2 regions of the Clostridioides sp. LIBA-6622 genome follow, and region 1 is predicted to be linked to the other one. Evidence: riboswitches for the same ligand, from Rfam matches in the RefSeq annotation. Region 1 holds a riboswitch; the other holds the start of a gene.

Region 1 (7,769 bases):
TACGCTTAAATTATTAAATTTATTATCAAAATACACATAGAAAAATAATAATATCTTTAAAAGATTTTTCTTATTTGATATAATTAAGGTTATGTGTAATATAAGAAATTAACTAGGAGGAATAGAAGTGAGCAAAAGAAAACAAGTAACAATACCTATAGAGAAAATACAAGAACAAGATAAATATATAGAACAAATACACAGACAAAATGAAGAATACTTCAACAGAACTGGAAAGAGAAAACTCGTGTTTACTCAAACCTTTGGATGTCAGATGAATGAACATGATTCAGAAAAATTATGTTCAATGCTAGAAGAAATGGGATACCAAATGTCAATGATGCTTGAAGAAAGTGATTTAATAATATATAACACATGTGCAGTTAGAGAAAATGCAGAGTTAAAAGTATATGGAAATTTAGGACAATTAAAGCATCTAAAAGGAAAAAATCCAAATATGAAAATAGCTGTGTGTGGATGTATGATGCAACAACCACATGTTGTAGAAGAATTAAGAAAAAAATACAAACATGTGGACCTTATATTTGGGACACATAATCTATATAAATTTCCACAATTACTTACAGAATCAATGAATTCTGAAAAAATGTTAGTAGATGTTTGGGATGTAGATGGAGAGGTAATAGAAGGTCTTAGAAGTAATAGAAAATTTGAATTAAAGGCATTTGTAAATATAATGTATGGATGCAATAATTTTTGTACATACTGTATAGTTCCATATACAAGAGGTAGAGAAAGAAGTAGAACACCTGAAGATATAATTAATGAGATAAAAGAGCTTGTAGCAAATGGGACAAAAGAAATTACTTTACTTGGACAAAATGTCGACTCTTATGGCAAGACACTTGAAAATCCAGTTACATTTTCAGAACTTCTAAGAAAAGTAAATGAGATAGAAGGAATTGAAAGAGTTAGATTTATGACATCTCATCCAAAAGATATATCTGATGAAGTAATATATGCAATTAGAGATTGTGATAAGGTATGTGAATTTTTACACTTACCAATACAATGTGGAAGTAGTAGTCTTTTGAAAAAAATGAATAGACATTATACAAAAGAATATTATTTAGAAATAATAGAAAAGGCTAAAAAAGAAGTACCAGATATTGCTTTTTCAACAGATTTAATGATAGGTTTCCCAGGAGAAACAGAAGAAGATTTATTAGATACTTTAGATGTAATTGAAAAAGTAAAATATGATTCAGCTTTTACGTTTATTTATTCCAAAAGACAGGGAACACCTGCTGCTAAAATGGAAAATCAAATACCAGAAGAAATAAAACATGATAGATTTAATAGAGTGTTAGAAGCTGTAAATAGGATTTCAGCAGATATAAATAATGGATATAAAAATAGAATAGTTGAAGTTTTAGTTGAAGGAAGAAGTAAGAATAATGAGAATAAATTTGCTGGTAGAACTAGACAGAATAAACTTGTAAATTTCGAAGGCGGAAATGATGGTTTGATTGGAAAATTAGTTATGGTTAAAATTACTGAACCTAGGACTTTTTCATTAAATGGTATACTAGTAAATGATTAATATTGTACAATATAATAAAATTATGTAAACTTATTGGAATAGATGTGCTATAAAACAAAATATATTATTTAAAAAAATACATCATATATGTTAATTTTAATTTTTATTATAAATAAGTTTTATATAAAATGTAAACTGATAGTACATCTATTTTTATTCTATTTTATAAAGTTTTACCTAACTATATATTAGTATATCCTTATTATATACTAATATATTATAGAATAACTATAAAAAAGCAGTTAATCTTTCAAAATTAACTGCTTAACTTAAAATTATTATTTTTTACATTTCTTATTAGAATAATAGATATTGAAAAGCACACTAGCAAGTATAACTATTATAAATATTACAGCAAATGGAAGCATTTCTTTTTCAGCCATTTGTCCATTCTCTACTCTATAACCAAAGAATGACATAATAAATAACATTATAGATACAATGAAGGTAACAATACTAGAACTTCTACATAATTTTTTCTTATCATATTGAGCTTTTTCTTTATCACTCATAGTATTATAACCTGCCAATAGCATACTGGCTTTTCCATTAAATAATAATATACTTAAAATGAAAAAGGCAATTGCTGATATAACTATGAATACTACTGCAAACATTATAAGTACCTCCATATATTTTGACTTACAGTTTACTAATTTATTAATATTTTACCATAAACATACATTAAAATCATTTATTTCATACCTTAACCTTATTAGATATATTATTATGCTATAATTTATCCATAGTTTAATAATAATACTTAGAATTTATCTTGAAATTGTATTGGTAATTATGAAATAATAACTGAGCAATAATTAAGTAGAAAAAATATTATAAAATATAGTTTCTTATATTTCTTGGAAGTATCACATTTTAAATTTAGAAAATTTTAAAAACTTATTATCTAAAAATTTAAGTGTTTACTTACATTTATTATTCTGATAAGAAGTTTAAAAAGTTTTCTAGTATTTTTGCTGTCATACCCCAGATTACATAATCTTTGTATTTATAGAATAGAATAGGGTAACTTCCACTTTCAAACTTATAATCTTTTTGGTTTGGAATTGACCCATAAGGTAGATTTTCATCAGGAAAAACTTTTACAGTATTATTATAAGTATGTGGAGGATTTTCTAAAAGATATTTTATAGGGACCAAAAAAGTATGGTCAACTTCATCCTTATTTATATTTAAATTATTAATGTTTTTTATATATCCTAAATAAGGATGTATTATGAATTTTACAGGTGTTATAAGTAGGTCCAGACTTGCTATGATTTCTATATTGTCATTAAAAGTACCTAATTCTTCACAAGTTTCTCTGATAGCAGCATCATATGGAGTTTCGTTGGATTCTATCTTGCCACCTGGAAAAGAAATCTCATTAGGTTGATGTTTTAAATTCTTTGAGCGAACTTCAAATAATATATGATGTATGTTATTTATTTCTACTATTGGAATTAGAACAGATGCTCTTTTCATATTTTTATATCCATTTATATATGGCTTGTAATCTTTGAACTTATTTTTAATATCGTTTATCATTTTTTCCTCCTAAAATAATATTATTAAAAATTATATAATTGAGTTTTAACAATAATATATAATTATGATTTATCTAATTTAAGATATAGTAACTATCTATATTATTATATAATATAATGATAAATATATATTAACAAATAATAAAAAAATTAATTTGATTGTATATAAATTAGTTTGTTATCAATTTATTATTAATTAGAATTAAAAAGTTTGGAATTTTATTTAGAAAAAAACTATAATTCAATTTCTATATTTGTTGAGAATGCAATTATAGCTTTCCCAATTATTTTTACTTCAACTGGCTTATTATCTGAAATAATTACTTTTACTAACATCTTGCCTTTGCGTTTTATTGTTTCTCCTTGTATTGCTTCAAATATAAACTCTGTGTCAGGTATAGGTATTACTTTATAATGTACAAGATATGCACCTAAAGGACCATTAGCATTTCCTGTAACAGGGTCTTCTGAAATACCAATTGCAGGAGCAAACATCCTTCCATTAACCTGTAGATTTTCTTTATTATGTAATGTAAAAATATAATATCCATTACATTTTATTTCTTGACTTATTTTCGATAACTCATTTAAATTTGGAGATAAGTTATTTAATGCTGATAATTCTTTTATTCCAATCATAACTTTTGAATGTCCTGTAGATGCTATGGCAATAGGACAGTCTGTACGAATATCTTCCTTTGAAATACCAAATGCATGAAGTAATCTTTCTTGATAGGTTTGTTGTAATGGTGGAGATACTTCAATTTTTCCTTGTGTCATAATTATTTCATAATCATTACCTTTTTTAATAATATCAACTGGTAATATTCCAGCACCAGTTTTTTGAAATACTGTTGTGTTATGGATTTGATTTTCTACTGCTCTAGCATAGTGAGCAGCAATAGTAGCATGACCACATATAGGAACCTCATTAGTTGGTGTAAAAAATCTGATATGTACATCATAATTTTCTTGATGACTTTTAACAAATTTATTGAAAATAAAAGCAGTTTCTGAATTATTTAATTCTCTTGCTATTTTTTGCATTTGTGATTCAGATAAGCCATCAGCATTTGTAATTACACCAGCTGGATTACCTGTAAATTTTTCTTTTGTAAATGAGTCAACTTGATAAAGATGAAATATTTTATCCATATTATATAATCCTTTCTAAATATTAGAATAGTTTGTGTACATAGAAAACTTGAGATGGATTATTACCTACTATCATCTGTTTAAATAAAATTAATAAGATAGTATATGTCTATATTAGAATTTAAACATATACATCTAAAAAAGTAGTATTATGTAAGGCTCTATGCTACAATCAAAATTATATTACGAATTAATATGTTAAACAAGAATGTACTTTTTAGTTAGCTACTTACCATTTTGAAAGAGAGGATTGGGATGAATATAGATAATAATTTTGAAGAATTTCCAAATATTGAAGAAAGACAAAAAGATTTTAATTGTTCAATTGGTTTTACCATGACTGTGATAGGAAGTAAATGGAGGGCAATTATTCTATGGCATATTTTAAAACAAGAGGCAATACGTTACAGTCAATTAAAAAAAGAAGTTGTTCATATAAGTCATAAGATACTGTCACAAGAATTAAAGCATCTTGAAAGAGATGGGCTTATTAAGAGGGTTTCTTATCCTACTATTCCTCCAAAAGTCGAATATTTGGCTACTAAACGTGGGAAATCATTGGAATCTATATTATTAGAATTATGTAATTGGGGTAAACAGTATATGAGATAAACTCAACTGTTTACTTCATAAAAAGTAGACAATAAAGCCTACTTTAATTAGTTTTTTTAATGCATTATAAAACGTAGATAAAACTAAAAAGGGTTTTCTAGAAAATAAAATTTCTTTAATTATATCTGCTTACCAATACCATCACTTGATGCAAACAAGATTCTACCACGTTCTCTCCATATTCTAGTATAAAGTCATTTAATTGTGTATCTATAAAATTGCAGTAATCGTATGAACTACATATATATGCAGTTAGTATATGTGTACATCTATCCATCTTATCTATAAACATATATCATTTATCCCCCTAAAAAACTTTCATAAAAACAAAAAGAAAATATCTTTTTGGCAACTGGCTGACATAACTTGTTTTATAAGTCTTAGTCCCTATAGCTTTGCGTCACTAAATTTCTCTAGTTTTGCCTATTTAGTTTTATTCTACAATTACAATCATATAGGAAAACGTTTGATTTTTCAAGGTAGATATTAAAAAATTTAAAAATTAAAAAAAATAATTTGTTTTTCAAAAATAAATTAGGTAAAATAATTATATTATATAGCTTATATATGCAAATCATAGTAATAGCTTTTTATTATTAATTTAAATTGAATTAATTTGAGGAAGGAAAGTAAAACTAAACAAAGTTAAACAGTTAATAAAATAAAAAAAGTTTCTTAGAATAGTATATTTTTGTAGATAAACTTTAAATCTTAATCAAATTCTAATAATTTATGATGAGTATGTATAGTGTAAATATAATTTCTAAAAAAATATTATTTTGGTATTATAGATTTTAAAATGTACAAAATATATAATATGAATAAAAAATTTGTTAAAATATGATAAGTGTAGTATAATCAAGTAGAAAAGATATAATATATTTCGGGGAGCTAATGTGCTGAGAGGAGATTTTATCTCGACCCTTTGAACCTGTTTGGATAATGCCAGTGTAGGGAGACCAGTAAAGATGAAAATAAGTCTTATCCTATTGTGGATAGGACTTTTATTTTATTCAAATATAGTATCTTTTTGGAAATAAAATTTTTAATAAAAAACAAAATATACCTAGTAGGTATTAATTATTTTTAAAGGAGTGATTTAAATGGTAATTGCAGACATAGCAGTAATGCCACTAAGACCTTATAAAGGTGAAGAAGAAATGTACAAAGTAGTAGATGCTTGTATTGCTGAAATTGAAAAAAGCGGTCTTAAATGTGAAATAGGTGCGATGAGCACGACTGTTGAAGGTGATTTTGATGAAGTTTTTGAATTATTGAAGAAAGTACATAAAATCCCTTTTAATCTTGGATGTGAAAGAGTTATAACAGTAGCTAGAGTGGATGAAAAAGCTGGAGGCTTGACTATAGATGAAAAACTTAGAAATCATAGATAAAGTTAAAGATAGTATATATCCAATAGCAACATTTTTGTTTATACTTATTCTTTGGCAATCTGTGGTAGAAGTTTTAAAAGTTCCGCAGTATATACTACCCACGCCAGTAGATATACTTAATGTATTTTTTAAAGACTCTCAAAATTTATCCATGCATGCTATAGTTACTATAGGAGAGGCAATACTTGGTTTTATAGTTGCAATTATAATATCATTAACAATTGGTGTATTGATGGATTTTGTGTTGATAATAAAAAAATGTCTTTATCCTATTATGTTGGTCACTCAAATGATACCTACAATAATTATAGCTCCACTTTTTATGATATGGTTTGGCTTTGGAACAATGCCAAAAATATTGATGGTAACACTTACTTGTTTTTTTCCTATATTAATAAGTTTTGTGGATGGAATTGAGAATATTGATAAAGACTATTTAAATTTATTTAAGACTATGAATTCAAACAAAATTAATACATTTATTCATCTTAAATTTCCTATGGCAATGGATAAATTTTTTTCTGGTCTAAAAATATCTGCAACTTATGCTGTAATGGCAGCAACTGTTGCAGAGTGGTTAGGTGGAACTAAAGGTCTTGGTGTTTATATGCTAAGGTCAAAAAGTGCATATGCTCTTGATAAAGTATTTGCATCTACTATATTGGTAGTTATATTTAGTTTGATATTTGTAGGCGTTGTACAAGCAATAAAAAAAATTGTTATAAGACATAGATTAGCAGATTAAATGTATTTGAGGGAGGATATTATGAATTTTAAAAAATTAGGAATATTAGGTTTAGCAAGTGTCTTTACACTAGCAACAATAACTGGATGTTCTTCAAATAATAATAAGGATAAAAATAATGCTAAAGATGATTCTTCTAAAAAAGTGACTATGGTACTTGATTGGACACCAAATACAAATCATACTGGATTATTTGTAGCACTTGATAAAGGTTATTATAAAGAAGAAGGTTTAGATGTAGAAATAGTACAACCTCCTGAAAGTGGAGCTGAGACTTTAGTTGCAACAGGTAAAGCTGACTTTGGTATAAGTTATCAAGAACAAGTTACCTATGCAAAGACTAGTGAAGACCCACTTCCAATAAAAGCTGTAGCAGCTGTTATACAACATAATACTTCTGGGTTTGCATCACCAAAAGAAAAAAATATAACTACAGCTAAAGATTTTGAAGGAAAAACTTATGGTGGTTGGGGTTCTCCATCAGAAGAAGCTGTGTTTAAAGCAGTTATGAAGAAAAATGGAGCCGATTTTAATAAGTTAAAAATAGTTAATACTGGTCAAGATGATTTCTTTGCAGCTATGAAAACTGTAGATTTTGCATGGATATTTGAAGGCTGGGATGCAGTTAAGGCAAGCTTAATTGACTATGATTTAAACTTTATACCAGTAAAAGATTTAGATGAGAGATTAGATTATTATACACCACTTATAATTTCTAATGAAACTGTACTTAAAGATAATCCAGAATTAGC
Region 2 (7,769 bases), 270 kb from region 1:
TGCTCCCATCAATACTCCTGAAGTTGGAGTTATAAAGTTTGTAAGACCAACCCCAAATTGGTAAGCAGTTACTATTACCTGAGCAGATATATTAACCAAATCACCAAGAGGAGCAAGTACAGGTACTGTAAGTGAAGCAAGACCTGAAGATGATGGAATTAAAAATGCCAATGCAGCTTCCAAGAAGAAAGATAAATATACAAATATAACTTTTGGAAGACCGCCTAAAAAAGCTGCTGCGGAATTTAATATAGTATCTATTATAAATCCATTTTGAGCAATTATTACGATTCCACGAGCTAATGCTATGGCAAGAGCGGCTGATGCTAAATCTTTAGCTCCATCTATAAAACTTTCTGAAATTTCAATTTGAGATAATCTACCAACCAAGCCAGAAAGTACACCTATAGCAGCAAAACACATTGATATTTCTGGAATATACCATCCTTGACTTAAGACACCCCAAATCATTATTGCCATACCTATTCCAAAGATAGCAAGAACAGATACTTCTTTAAAAGTAAATTCTTTTATTTCTGTTGAAGTTTGATTAAGTATTGACTTATTATTTTTATCTATTTCATATACTATTGAACTTTCAGGATTTTCTTTAACTTTCTTAGCATAATACATGACAAATGCTATACTTATTAATATATAAGCTATAAAAATAACTACTCTATATGCTACTCCTGAACCTGGAGCAAGTTGAGCCAATGCCTGTGCAATACCAACCGAGAATGGATTTATTGTTGAAGCTGCAGCTCCTGCTGCTGCTCCTATAAACACAATTGCTATGGCGGTTAGAGAATCATATCCCAAGGATGTCATAAGCGGAACAAATATCATATAAAATGGTAATGTCTCTTCTGCCATCCCAAATGTAGTACCTCCAAGACCAAATAAAATCATTGATATTGGAATTATAAGAAGTTCTTTTCCTTTAAACTTAGATATAACTGATGCTATTCCTGCTTCTATAGCCCCAGTTCTATTTACAATACCAAAAGCACCTCCAACTATTAAGACAAATCCTACAACTTCTGCTGAATCAATAAAACCTTCTATCGGTGCTTTAAAAACATCTGCAAACCCTTGAGGATTACTTTCTACACTTTGGTAAGTTCCTGGTACAACTACCATTCTGCCTTCTACATCTTCTCTACTAAATTCACCACTTGGTACTATCCAAGTTAATATTGCCATTAAGACTATTAGTAAAAATATTATTGTAAAAGTGTGTGGTATAATAAATCGTTTCTTTTTACTGTCAGTCATTATAATGTCCTCCATACTTTACTAAATTTTAAATCTTTTAGGATATTGTTTAATCTCTCTGACTAAAGTTTTCCCTTTTTACAATTTTTTATTAGCAAAGATATAAAATAAAAAAGTTATCTTTTAAATTTTAAAAGATAACTTTTTTATTTTTTTAATTAAGGATTCCATATACTATTTTAATAATTCAACTTTTTCATTATAATTTGAGATTGTTTTTTTAATATCTTTAGATTTCATTATAGTTGACATTACAGCAAAATCATCACAATATTTTAATGTTTCTTTGACATTAGATGGTAAAATTCCTCCTAGTGCAACTATCTTAATATCAGTAATCTTCTTGGCTTCTTTTAAAAGTTCAATCCCTTTTGGATATAAACCTTCTTTACACTTAGTTTCATATATATGTGATAAGGTTATGTAATCTATTTTTATATTTTTATTTCTTATCAATTTTTCTAAATATTCTACTTCTTCTATCTGATGCAAAGATAATCCTAATACCTTCTCTTTATTAAAACTGTAATTATTTTCAAGTAAATCCAAGAATACTCTAAAAGGAAGATGAATCCCTTGGCAATCTGTTTTTTCAAAAAATTCAATATTACTATTTATTATAAAGTTAACATTAAGTTTATTACTACTTTCTTTCTGATTTGTATTAATCTTAAATCTTTCATTCGATATTTGTTCTTGAAAATCTATACAATTGATTTTGGTTTTTATTTTCATATATAATTTATTTAGTTCTTCATATTCTAAATCTTTTTCTCTTATTATAATGTTTTTTATACCACTCAATATAGACTCTTTAATAACATCTAAATACTTTTCTTCACTACATAATAATTTTCTATTTGTTATCAAATACATCTAAAATCTTTCCCAATCTTTAAATACATGTTGATATCCAATTGAGTTTAACATCTTCTCTACATCTGCAACAGTGCTCTCATCATTTATCTTAAATTGAGCAGTATCATGCTCGTCCTGAGAATGTCCTCCTACATCAGTGGATACACCTGCACTCAATTTAGTTACTCCTAAAGGTATTATATGACTTCTCATTTCCAAATTTTCCCTAGTTGATATATTTATTGCCGCATGTGGGTCAAACAATCTCATACATATCATAGCTTGAACCAAATCAGTATCACTTATATCTACTAATTCTTCAAAACAACCTTTAAAAGGTCTCATTCTTGGTGTTGAATATGAAAGCTCAATATGAGGATATTTTGTTTTTAAATATTTCCCATGCAATATTGTAAAAAAAGTTTCTTTTCTAAAATCATTCAGCCCTAAAAGTGCACCTATTGATAAAGTTCTCATCCCTGCTTTCGCCCCTCTTTCAGGAGCATCTAACCTAAATTTATAATTTGCTTTTGGACCTTTTACATGCACTTTTTTGTATATTTCCTCGTCATAAGTTTCCTGATATACTGTTAAACCTTCAACACCTTTATCTACAATATACTTATATTCTTCTACTTCCATTGGATAGACTTCTATACCTATAGATGGAAATTTCTCTCTTAGTATTTCTATAGCTTCGCCTATATATTCCACACTTGAATGAAAACTACTTTCTCCAGTCAAAACAAGTAAATGTTTAAAACCTTCTCTTGAAATTACATTTCCCTCTTCTCTAATTTCATCCATAGTTAATTTTTTTCTTTTTATTCCACTTTTTATATTATAACTACAGTAAACACATTGATTAACACAGTAATTTGCTATATACATTGGTGTATATAAACATACTGTTTTTCCAAAATATTGAACGCTTAATTTGTGTGCTCTCTGTGCCATCGCTTCTAAATGTTTTACAGCCGTTTTAGAAAGCAAATTTAATATATCAAAATCTTCAAGCTTGTCCTTTGATAGACTTCTTAAAACATCATTATCAGTAACATTATTTAAATATCCATCAAAATCAAAATCTCTATATTTTTCTATTACATCATAAAAACTCATCACCAATCACCACTTTCTATAAATTGCCTAAAAAACCTGTTAAAGGAGAAGATGCATTTGCAAATTCTGATACACTTCCTGTTTTTGCGAGATATGCTTCTCTTCCACCCTCTACAGCTAGTTTGAATGCTCTAGCCATCTTTACAGGATTTCCTGCTGAAGCTATTGCAGTGTTAACAAGTACAGCATCGGCTCCCATTTCCATAGCTTCCATAGCTTGAGATGGTTTACCAATACCTGCATCCACTATTATTGGTATATCTAATTCATCTATCATTATTCTTATCATTTCTTTCATTTGAAGACCTCTATTTGAACCAATTGGAGCTCCAAGAGGCATAACTGCTGCTGCATTAGCTTCTATAAGTCTTCTTCCAGCATAAAGGTCTGGTGTCATATATGGAAGAACTATAAATCCTTCATCTGCAAGTATCTTTGTCGCTTTTATAGTTTCTTCATTATCAGGAAGTAAATATCTAGTATCTGATATTACTTCTATTTTTATAAAATCTCCACAACCCATTTTTCTAGATATTCTAGCTATTCTTACTGCTTCTTCTGCATTAGTGGCTCCTGATGTATTTGGAAGTATTGTCATTTCTTTTGGAATATATGTTAATATATTTTCTTGTTTATTATCTAAATCCACTCTTCTAAGTGCCATTGTTATTATCTCGCTGCCACTTTCTTTTATTACTTCAGGCAATATATTATTTGAACCATATTTGCCTGTCCCCACCAACAATCTGCTATTAAATTCATGTCCACCAAGTACCAATTTATCCATATTATTTCCCTCCATATATAATTTTTTTAATATTCAATCTTTTTATCATTTAATTTTAGTCTTTACATATCTATAAGTATTTGTGTTGCCAAATTTGCCATGTGATTTGCACAGATAGCTACCCTTGGAGCCATTAGACCTTCACCAATTTTAGCTTCATTTACAAAATCACCACATATATAAAACTTGTCTTTTATCTTCTTAGTAGTTATTATATTTGAATCATAGTAGCCTGCCATACCTGATGATGCTATTAGATATTTATCTTTTAAATTTATTAGTACATAATTACAAACCTGTGCCTTACATGAAGCATCATCAAAGGCTTCAATTATCAAATCTGAATTTTTAATAGCATCCATATTATGTTTATTTAAAAAAACATCTCGTTTCTTTAGTTTTATAAAAGGATTTATTTTTTTTATATTTTCTATCATAGCATCAGTTTTTAATTTTCCAATATCATCTATAAAATACTGCTGTCTATTTAAATTGGATGGTTCTACAACATCATAGTCTATAAGTAAAAGTTCTCCTACTCCAATTCTTGCTAAAGAGATAGCTATATTGGACCCAAGCCCCCCTAAGCCCAATATAGCAACCTTCCCTTTTTTTAACTTATTGTGTATATTTGGAGTATGCCTAGCAATCAACAAGCTTTCCAACTCATCAAATGAAGGCTTTACTCCCTTTTGTATAAGTGTTAATTTATCATTCTCACAAAGGGGAATATCTGTTTTAATGGGATATCCATTTAACACTAGTACATCACATTTATGATTGTAACCATCTCTAACTTTGTAGGCAGTTGTATTCTCTTCAACATCTGTTAATAATTCATTTACAAATATTTTTATTTTAACCACCTCCAATAAAGCTAATAAGTTCTATAATGTCTTCATCTTTCAATATATATGTACTGTAGTTAGATTCTTCAATTATTTCTAAATTTACTTCAACTACAACTCTATCGCTCTTTAAATTATATTTATTTAGTAAATCTATTATAGTCAAATCTTCTTTAAATTCAATGTCTTTACCATTAACCTTCACTAAATCACCTCCTCTTGTTAAATTTACTTTATTCTAATCACAAATTATATTAAATTAAGTTCCTCATTGTTTAATATTTTTTTAACTGTTCTCATTGAACACATTTTTCCGCACATAGTACAGCTATCTTCATGAGTAGGAGTTGATTCATCTCTATATCTCTTAGCTTTTTCAGGGTCTATTGCAAGTCTAAACATCTCACACCAATCTAAATCAGCTCTGGCTTTACTCATCTTATTATCCCATTCACGAGCACCTTTAACATTTTTAGCTATGTCTCCTGCATGAGCAGCTATTTTCGCAGCTATTATACCTTCTTTCATGTCATCTAAATTAGGTAATCTTAAGTGCTCTGCTGGAGTTACATAACATAAAAAGTCTACTCCTTTAGCACATGCCAAAGCTCCTCCTATTGCACTTGTTATATGGTCATAACCTGGTGCTATATCTGTGACTAATGGTCCAAGAACATAAAAAGGTGCTCCATGACATAATCTTTTTTCTAATACTACATTTGCTTCTATTTCATCAATAGCCATATGACCAGGTCCTTCTATCATTACTTGTACATTTCTCTCCCATGCTCTTTTAGTAAGCTCACCTAGTACTACAAGCTCCTGAATTTGAACACCATCAGTAGAATCTTTTATACAACCAGGTCTACAAGCATCTCCTAAGCTCAATGTAACATCGTATTCCTCACATATATCCAATATTTTATCAAAATTAGTATAAATAGGATTTTCCTTATTATTTAATTCCATCCATGCAAATAATAGAGAACCTCCACGAGATACTATATGAGTCAATCTTTCATGATTTTTTATTTTTTGACAAACACTTCTTGTAAGACCTGCATGTATAGTAATAAAATCCACTCCATCAATAGCATGCTGTTTTATTACATTTAAAAATTCTTCTTCTGTTATATCTTTTAATTCTTTTTCTAAATATCCCACTGCATCATACATAGGTACTGAACCTATCATTGCAGGTGACATTTCAACTACTTTTTCTCTAAATTCTCTAGTTTTACCATAGTTGCTTAAATCCATTATAGCTTCAGCTTTCATGTCTATCGCTACTTTAACTTTTTCAAGTTCTTTTTCTATATTCTTACAATCTCTTGAAATTCCTAGATTTACATTTATTTTTGTTCTTAAATTTTTACCTACACCTTCTGCACTTAAAGAGTTATGATTTTTATTAGCAGGTATAACAACTTGTCCATTTGCTATTAATTCTCTTAGTTCATTTACATCTACTTGCTCTTTTTGAGAAACGATTTCCATTTCTTTAGTTATTATGCCTTTTCTAGCAGCATCCATTTGTGTTGTATAATTCATATTACAATCCTCCAAGATTAAAGTTATAGTTTTTGAAAATAAAAAAAGTGCTTTTCCTTGTTTGGAAAGCACTCTTATAATCATATATACACTTAGACAAATTTCCCCTAACATTAAATAATTTATCTATTTATGTAACAAAATTATATTAAAAGCTTCCCTTCGCAAGCATTATCTTGATCAGGTTATTAGGGTTTGTAAGTTACGGCTTTATCTCTCAGCTAGCCAATTCTAGCGCCCCTAGCTCTAAATTTTTCATTATTTTTACAAATTCAGTATAACACAGCAAAAATATTAGTTCAACACAATAATACAAATTTTATTTTTGAATATGTTAAAAATTACTCTGATATAATATCATTTTTTAGTTTTTTAAGATAAGAGTCAAGCATCACAGCTCTTATGTTTTCGTACTTTATTGAATCTGGAAGCTTTCTTTTTATGTTATTTAAATTATCATAGCCTACTTTTTCACAAGCGTCTAAAATCATTTGTTTTTCATCTTCATTATAAAAATTTTCTAATTCTAACTCAAATGATATGCTATGTCCATCCTTTACATAATCATGGACATATCCAATAATAGTTGATAAGGAAACTTCTAGTTCTTGGCTGATGCTTTGTATATCCTTGCCTTGATTTAATAAATCTAATGCTATTTCATTATTTTTTCTACTTTCTCCATCTAGTATTAGCTTCCTTTTACCTTTTTTCTCCCAGATAGCATTAATATCATTTTCTTTTACATATTGTTTAACTTCATCCAAGACACTAATTCCATACTTTTCAATTTTTACCCCACCTATACCTGAAATATCTTTCAACTGTTCTTCATCAATTGGATATCTTCCACTTATTTCTTTCAAAGCCTTATTGGATAAAATCATATATGGAGGTAATTTTTCTTTTGTTGCATATTTGCTTCTAATGCTTAATAGTTTTTCGTATAAAACTTTGTCTGAATTAACCTCAAGAAACTCACTATTAACATTCTCTAAATCGACATTTTTTTCTTCATCCTTTTTATTTATGTTGTTTTTTTCGACATATTCTTTAATTACTGTTTCAAAATCTCTACCGTATTTTTGATATTTAATTTCCCCTACTCCAGATATATCTAACATTTCTTCTTTATTGACTGGATAACTACTAGACATAGCTCTAAGTGTTCCATCTCCAAATACCATATATGGAGCTATTCTTTCTTCACTTGCTATTGAGTGTCTAAGTTCTCTTAAAGCACTATATAACTCATCTTCTATCTCTAATGATTTTGTCATTACGATTTCTTTAAATTCCACTTTTACTTGACCTTTTAAAACGTT

What was found. A riboswitch is a leader RNA that binds a small molecule or an ion and turns the genes downstream of it on or off. The one in region 1 is predicted to bind thiamine pyrophosphate.
Region 2: linked by a shared signal. The riboswitch ahead of thiC (phosphomethylpyrimidine synthase ThiC) and the one ahead of ACTG47_RS10310 (MTH1187 family thiamine-binding protein) in region 1 are both predicted to bind thiamine pyrophosphate.

The regions. Positions count from the first base shown of each region.
Region 1 covers NZ_CP196998.1:2,131,541-2,139,309, reverse strand. The annotation lists gene miaB (tRNA (N6-isopentenyl adenosine(37)-C2)-methylthiotransferase MiaB) at 128-1,564, shown strand; gene ACTG47_RS10335 (DUF3784 domain-containing protein) at 1,843-2,181, opposite strand; gene ACTG47_RS10330 (NUDIX hydrolase) at 2,501-3,112, opposite strand; gene ACTG47_RS10325 (PhzF family isomerase) at 3,346-4,266, opposite strand; gene ACTG47_RS10320 (winged helix-turn-helix transcriptional regulator) at 4,522-4,878, shown strand; gene ACTG47_RS10315 (hypothetical protein) at 4,994-5,170, opposite strand; cyclic di-GMP riboswitch class I at 5,223-5,312, opposite strand; TPP riboswitch at 5,753-5,852, shown strand; gene ACTG47_RS10310 (MTH1187 family thiamine-binding protein) at 5,982-6,272, shown strand; gene ACTG47_RS10305 (ABC transporter permease) at 6,247-7,017, shown strand; gene ACTG47_RS10300 (ABC transporter substrate-binding protein) at 7,039-7,769, shown strand, end outside.
Region 2 covers NZ_CP196998.1:1,864,035-1,871,803, reverse strand. The annotation lists gene ACTG47_RS09050 (YfcC family protein) at 1-1,278, opposite strand, end outside; gene ACTG47_RS09045 (thiamine phosphate synthase) at 1,453-2,154, opposite strand; gene thiH (2-iminoacetate synthase ThiH) at 2,155-3,258, opposite strand; gene ACTG47_RS09035 (thiazole synthase) at 3,275-4,045, opposite strand; gene thiF (thiamine biosynthesis protein ThiF) at 4,108-4,911, opposite strand; gene thiS (sulfur carrier protein ThiS) at 4,904-5,098, opposite strand; gene thiC (phosphomethylpyrimidine synthase ThiC) at 5,143-6,444, opposite strand; TPP riboswitch at 6,585-6,696, opposite strand; gene recQ (DNA helicase RecQ) at 6,786-7,769, opposite strand, start outside.